Regions from separate parts of the Klebsiella variicola genome, predicted to be linked through region 2. Evidence: predicted binding sites of a transcription regulator. Region 2 holds the regulator's gene; the other holds the start of a gene.
What was found. The regulator Fur, encoded in region 2, represses iron uptake genes when iron is present. The targets are predictions, from matches to a motif close to ATAATAATGAGAACNACTATCAA.
Positions count from the first base shown of each region.

Region 1: SP68_RS06930 (Nramp family divalent metal transporter) is a predicted target of Fur. The motif match lies at 1,171-1,193, and genes of this name have one in related genera.

Region 1 is NZ_CP010523.2:1,442,713-1,446,126, forward strand. It holds gene nupC (nucleoside permease NupC) at 1-888, opposite strand, end outside; gene SP68_RS06930 (Nramp family divalent metal transporter) at 1,235-2,476, shown strand; gene SP68_RS06935 (DUF2502 domain-containing protein) at 2,534-2,887, opposite strand; gene mgrA (L-glyceraldehyde 3-phosphate reductase) at 3,018-3,414, opposite strand, start outside.
Region 2 is NZ_CP010523.2:3,903,222-3,906,635, forward strand. It holds gene ybfF (esterase) at 1-150, shown strand, start outside; gene ybfE (LexA regulated protein) at 284-577, shown strand; gene fldA (flavodoxin FldA) at 729-1,259, shown strand; gene fur (ferric iron uptake transcriptional regulator) at 1,551-2,003, shown strand; gene tcuR (tricarballylate utilization LysR family transcriptional regulator TcuR) at 2,131-3,057, shown strand; gene tcuA (FAD-dependent tricarballylate dehydrogenase TcuA) at 3,155-3,414, shown strand, end outside.

The sequences.
Region 1 (3,414 bases), 2.5 Mb from region 2:
GGCAACCGGGTAGAAGATATAGCCGAGGATCCCCTGGAAGGAGATGCTGTAGCCGAACCAGCCGGTCACGGTGGCGAACAGGGCGTTCAGGGCCGAGATCAGCGCGATGAAGCCGATCAGCATCGCCGCCACGATAATCGCGACTTTAAAGCCCGCCAGAATGTACTCGCCCAGCATTTCGAAGAAGCTCTGGCCTTCGTGCAGATTCGACATCTGCAGATTTTCTTCGCTCTCTTCCACGCGGTACGGGTTAATCAATGACAGAACGATAAAGGTGCTGAACATGTTGAGCACCAGCGCCGCGACGACATACTTCGGCTGCAGCATGGTCATGTACGCGCCTACGATCGACATCGACACGGTGGACATCGCCGTCGCCGCCATGGTGTACATGCGGTTGCGCGACATTTTGCCGAGAATATCTTTATAGGCGATAAAGTTTTCCGACTGACCGAGGATCAGCGAGCTCACGGCGTTGAAGGATTCCAGCTTGCCCATGCCGTTGATTTTCGACAGAACGGTACCGATGGCACGGATGACAATCGGCAGAATACGAATATGCTGCAAAATACCGATCAACGCGGAAATGAAGACGATAGGGCACAGAACCTTAAGGAAGAAGAAGGCCAGACCTTTATCGTTCATGCTGCCGAACACGAAGTTTGTCCCTTCGTTGGCAAACCCGAGAAGCTTTTCAAACATCTCAGAGAAGCCTTTCACAAAACCCAGACCAATATCGGAGTTCAGGAAGAACCAGGCCAGCAGGACTTCGATGACAAGCAGTTGAACAACATAACGAATACGGATCTTTTTACGGTCGTGACTGACCAACAGGGCCAGTATAGCCACCACAACGATCGCGAGGACAAAATGCAAGACGCGGTCCATAGTTGCTCCAAATATGAGGCAGGTTAAATTTCCGTGCACATTCTATGCAACGGCTTTAAAGAAAACGAGATCAATTGCACACTATTGCAAGGAACTGTGACCAATGGCAAAAATAGTGATCAAACATCCACTTTTGTTATGTTACGTAAAGGTTTTAAAAGTTGCATTCTTGTACTACTCTTAGTACTGGGCACGCTCTCGTGTTCTAACGCCCGTTTTTCATTTCCGGCCAGCTATTGTTCCCGCCTATCACAGCAATCATTATCTCCATTTTAAATGAACTTGATAATCATTCGCATTTTGATAGCATGAAACATAGCAAAGGCTATATTTCCAGAGGCAGAAGATGACTAGCAGTCGCGTTGAGAATAGCAGTAGTCGCGCCGCGCGCAAGGTGAAGCTCGCCCTCATGGGGCCCGCTTTCGTCGCTGCCATTGGCTATATCGACCCCGGTAATTTCGCCACTAACATTCAGGCTGGCGCCAGCTTTGGCTATCAGCTGCTGTGGGTCGTGGTATGGGCCAACCTGATGGCGATGCTGATCCAGGTGCTCTCTGCCAAACTGGGCATTGCCACCGGCAAAAATCTGGCCGAGCAGATCCGTGACCATTACCCGCGCCCGGTGGTGTGGTTCTATTGGGTGCAGGCGGAAATCATTGCGATGGCCACCGACCTGGCTGAATTTATCGGCGCCGCGATTGGCTTTAAGCTGGTACTGGGCGTGTCGCTTCTGCAGGGGGCGGTGCTGACCGGGGTGGCGACCTTCCTGATCCTGATGCTGCAGCGGCGCGGGCAAAAGCCGCTGGAGAAGGTGATCGGCGGGCTGCTGTTGTTTGTCGCTGTGGCCTATGTCGTGGAGTTGATCTTTTCTCAGCCCGCGCTGGCCCCCCTGACAAAAGGGCTGGTGATCCCTACGCTGCCCAACGGCGAGGCGGTATTCTTAGCCGCCGGGGTACTGGGGGCGACCATTATGCCGCACGTTATCTACTTACATTCCTCGCTTACCCAGCATCTGCACGGCGGTACGCGGAAAGAACGCTATAACGCGACCCGCTGGGATGTGGCGATCGCCATGACCATTGCCGGGTTTGTCAACCTGGCGATGATGGCGACCGCCGCGGCGGCATTCCATTTCAACGGCCATACCGGCGTCGCCGATCTCGATCAGGCTTACAGAACGCTGGAGCCACTGCTGAGCCACGCGGCGGCGACCATCTTTGGTCTGAGCCTGGTCGCTGCAGGTTTATCATCGACGGTAGTGGGTACCCTGGCAGGGCAGGTCGTCATGCAGGGGTTTATCCGCTTTCATATTCCGCTGTGGTTTCGCCGGGCGGTCACCATGCTGCCGTCGTTTGTGGTGATCCTGCTGGGGCTGGATCCTACGCGTATCCTGGTGATGAGTCAGGTGCTGCTGAGCTTTGGTATTGCGCTTGCTCTGGTGCCGCTGCTGATATTTACCAGCAATGCGCAACTGATGGGCGACCTGGTGAATACCCGCTGGGTGAGAGTCACTGGCTGGGTGATTGTCGCCATTGTGGTGAGTCTGAACGGCTGGTTAATTGTGGGATCGCTGCTCGGCGTGGCGTAGTTCTTGACCCGCGCTGGTTAAAGCAAAGGGGAGCCAATGGGCTCCCCTTTTCGTCTGTTAGTGATGACCATGGCCATGGCCACGTCCGCCCGGGCCTCGTCCCCAGCCGCCGCGGTGGTCGTCGCGGTCGCTCCAGCCAGCACGATAGCCGCGCTCCCAGGCTTTATTTTTACCCTTGTCCCAGCCGCGGTGCCAGCCGTTGTCATGTCGATGCCAACGGTTATCACGCCATTCATAGTGACGACGCCAGTAATCACGGTCGCGCCAGCCGCCACCGTCCCAGTAGTTACCGTAATTGTCACGATCGCCTATTTGTAATTTTACCGATGGCAGCAGGGTGATTTCACCAGCGTTAGCGACTAGTGGCGCTGCGGCCAGCAGTACTGCTGCCAGAATCAGTGACCTGAACATACTCTTCTCCTTCACGATCGGGGCCGTAAGCGGCCTGTTAACCTGATATTACGGGCCGGTAAAGACCCGCCGCATCGGACGAACTCCGAAAGCGCAGAAAAGAGCACTTTTTGCTAAAGTAACATTTGCTTTACAGCGCAAGGATGGCGTCGATGGCCGCGCACTCTTCGGTGCTGAAATGGCGATTCTGCAGCATGCCGACGGCATCATCCAGCTGCGTGGTTTTGCTGGCGCCGATCAGCACGGAGGTCACTTTCTCCTCGCGCAGAACCCAGGCCAGCGCCATCTGCGACAGCTTCTGCCCGCGCTCTTCCGCTATCGTATTTAGCTGACGAATTTTTTCTAATCGCGCGGCGGTCAGTTGCTCCGGCTGCAGAAAACGACTGCTGCTGGCGGCGCGAGAGTCGGCCGGGATACCGTTCAGATAGCGATCGGTAAGCTGTCCGCCCGCCAGCGGTGAAAACGCTATACTTCCCACCCCTTCCGTCTGCAGAAAATCCAGCAGCCCCTCTTCCGCACTGCGTTCG
Region 2 (3,414 bases):
GTGACCGACGCCTACCGCGACGCGCTGCTGGCGCAGTTCCCGCAGGCCCGGGCGCACGTCATCGCTGGCGCCGGACACTGGGTGCATGCCGAGAAACCCGAGGCGGTGTTACGCGCCATCCGCCGCTATCTGACGAGCATCGCCGCCTGATTGGCTAAAATATGCCCGACCGCGCCGCAGAATGCCCGCGGTCGTTGGCGCAGCCGTTCGCCTGATGTATGATGGCGCGCTATCTGCGCCGGCTAGAGCCCGGCAGCTTGTTTCCCCGAAGTCACTCAGAATCATGGCAAAAGAACAAACGGACCGTACGACATTAGATTTGTTCGCAAACGAGCGTCGCCCGGGAAGACCGAAAACCAATCCGCTGTCGCGCGATGAACAACTGCGCATCAACAAACGTAACCAGCTGAAACGCGATAAGGTTCGCGGGCTGAAGCGCGTCGAGTTAAAACTCAACGCCGACGCGGTCGATGCGCTCAATGAACTGGCGGAAGCGCGTAATATGAGCCGTAGCGATCTCATTGAAGAGATGCTGATGACCCAATTGCGCGCCCTGCACAGCCAGGGAAAAGTCTAACTTTCCGCGAAAAATCCGCATTCGTGTAGCAGAGTGTGCAGTCGGGCGTGATTGCTGTTTCCGCGCCCTTGCCTGTTCTGCTATGATTGCCGTTATCTATGGGCATCGCGTCCCTACCACATCATTTAAGTTTCAAGAGGTTATTTTACTCATGGCAATCATCGGCATCTTTTTTGGCAGCGACACCGGCAACACCGAAAATATTGCAAAAATGATTCAAAAGCAGCTTGGTAAAGATGTTGCTGATGTTCACGACATTGCCAAAAGCAGCAAAGAAGACCTGGAAGCCCACGACATTCTGCTGCTCGGTATCCCGACCTGGTACTACGGCGAAGCGCAGTGTGACTGGGACGACTTCTTCCCGACGCTGGAAGAGATCGACTTCAATGGTAAACTGGTGGCGCTGTTCGGCTGTGGCGACCAGGAAGACTACGCAGAATACTTCTGTGACGCGCTGGGCACCATCCGCGACATCATTGAGCCGCGCGGCGCGACCATCGTCGGTCACTGGCCGACAGCCGGGTATCATTTTGAGGCCTCCAAAGGCCTGGCGGATGACGACCACTTCGTCGGCCTCGCCATTGATGAAGACCGCCAGCCGGAGCTGACCAACGAGCGCGTTGAGAAATGGGTGAAGCAGGTTGCCGAAGAGCTGCACCTCGAAGAAATCAAAAACGCCTGATGATTAAGCGGCGCAATCATTGAGTTGCGTCGCATTAATAGACAAAAGCAATCAAACTAATAGCTACAAGTTTTTAACTTTTAATCACATATCTGTACAATGTCCACTGATTCTACGAGGCACGTGACGCAGTTTGTAGCTGGTGCCTCGTTTTTGACAGCAAACCAGGCCTGATGCTTGCAGTTTTCATTTACCAGTGGCAGTTCTATAATGAGACGCATTACGTCGGGTTAATTTCTGTATGACTTCCGTTGAAGGAAGTAGATCGTTTAGCAACAGGACAGATTCCGCATGACTGACAACAATACCGCATTAAAGAAGGCTGGCCTGAAAGTCACACTTCCTCGACTGAAAATCCTTGAAGTGCTGCAGGAACCGGATAACCATCATGTCAGTGCGGAAGACTTATATAAACGCCTGATCGACATGGGCGAAGAGATCGGTCTGGCGACCGTTTACCGCGTACTCAACCAGTTTGATGATGCCGGTATCGTGACTCGTCATAATTTTGAAGGCGGTAAATCCGTTTTCGAACTGACCCAGCAGCATCACCACGATCACCTGATTTGCCTCGACTGCGGCAAAGTGATCGAATTCAGCGATGACTCGATCGAATTACGCCAGCGTGAAATTGCCTCCCGCCACGGCATCCGCCTGACCAACCACAGTCTGTATCTGTACGGTCATTGTGCGGAAGGTGATTGCCGCGAGGACGAACACGCCCACGACGCGGTGGAAAAATAATTCCCCGCTTCGCTGAGACTGAAAAGCCAACCTGCCGGTTGGCTTTTTTATGGGCGCCTCTGCTGCCCTTACCGCTCTCGTCCCACAGGTGACCTTCCCGCGTCCTCGTTTTGTCCGGAGAGTTGATATGGAACTTCGCCAGCTACGCTATTTTGTGCGCATTGTTGAAACCGGCAGCATGGGGCGCGCCGCGCTTGATCTTAATATCGGCGTCTCGGCGCTCAGCCAGCAGATCGCACGCCTGGAAAACGAACTGGCCATTCGCCTGCTGCAGCGGACCTCCCGCGGGGTCACGCCCACCAGCGCGGGTCTCGCTTTCTACTCGCAGGCACAGCTGGCGCTGCGCCATGCCGATGATGCCATCCTCGCCGCCCGCGAGGCGCGCCTGTCAGGCCACGTTAGCGTCGGCATGGCCCCCAGCACCGCCTCCGTTCTCGGCGTCCCGTTCATCAATGCGATGCGCGAAAGCTATCCCGACGTGCGCCTGCATTTGGTGGAAAGCCTCTCCGGTAATCTGGAGCGGATGATCAACACCCGCCAGCTCGATTTAGCTATCGTTTTCCAGCAGGAAAAGATCCTGCGCTGGAGCGCCAGACCGGTGCTGGAAGAACGCCTGTTCCTGATTGGCACCCATGCGCTGTTGGCCCCCCTGCAGGAGGACCACATCTCCCCTGACCAGCTCACCTCCCTGCCGTTGATTATGCCAAGCCAGGGCCATGGCCTGCGCGGCAGGCTGGAGGCAGTTTGCCAGCAGCATCATCTCAGCGTTGAGGTGGTGGCGGACATTGACGGTCTGGCCCTGCTGATGCAGGCCGTGCGCAGCGGACTGGGGGCCACCCTGCAGCCCGGGGCCGCCATCTCCCACCTCGACCATCAGGCGCTGAGGGTGATCGACGTCGTCAACCCGATACTCAGTCGCCCCAACTTTCTGGTCAGTCTGTCTGATGATGAACTCACTCCGGCAGGCCTTGCGGCTCGAGTGATACTCAGCAAAGTCATGCGCCAGCTGGTGGAGTCTGACCGCTGGCCGGGTGCTACCCTTTACGCTCACTAAACCCCTCTTTAGCATTACACCATAGCGCCTCACCGCTGTTACCACCTACATTCCCATTACAAATTTAACAATTAATTAAATTGTAAGGGAGCCGATAATGGTGGATGTACTGGTGATTGGCGGCGGCAATGCCGCGCTATGCGCCGCCTTAACCGCCCGGGAAGCTGGCGCCTCGGTGCTGCTGCTGGAGGCGGCGCCGCGGGAGTGGCGCGGCGGCAACTCGCAGCACACGCGTAACCTGCGCTGTATGCACGATGCGCCGCAGGACGTGCTGGTCGACAGCTACCCGGAAGAAGAGTACTGGCAGGATCTGCTGCGCGTCACCGAGGGGAATACCAACGAAGCGCTGGCCCGAAT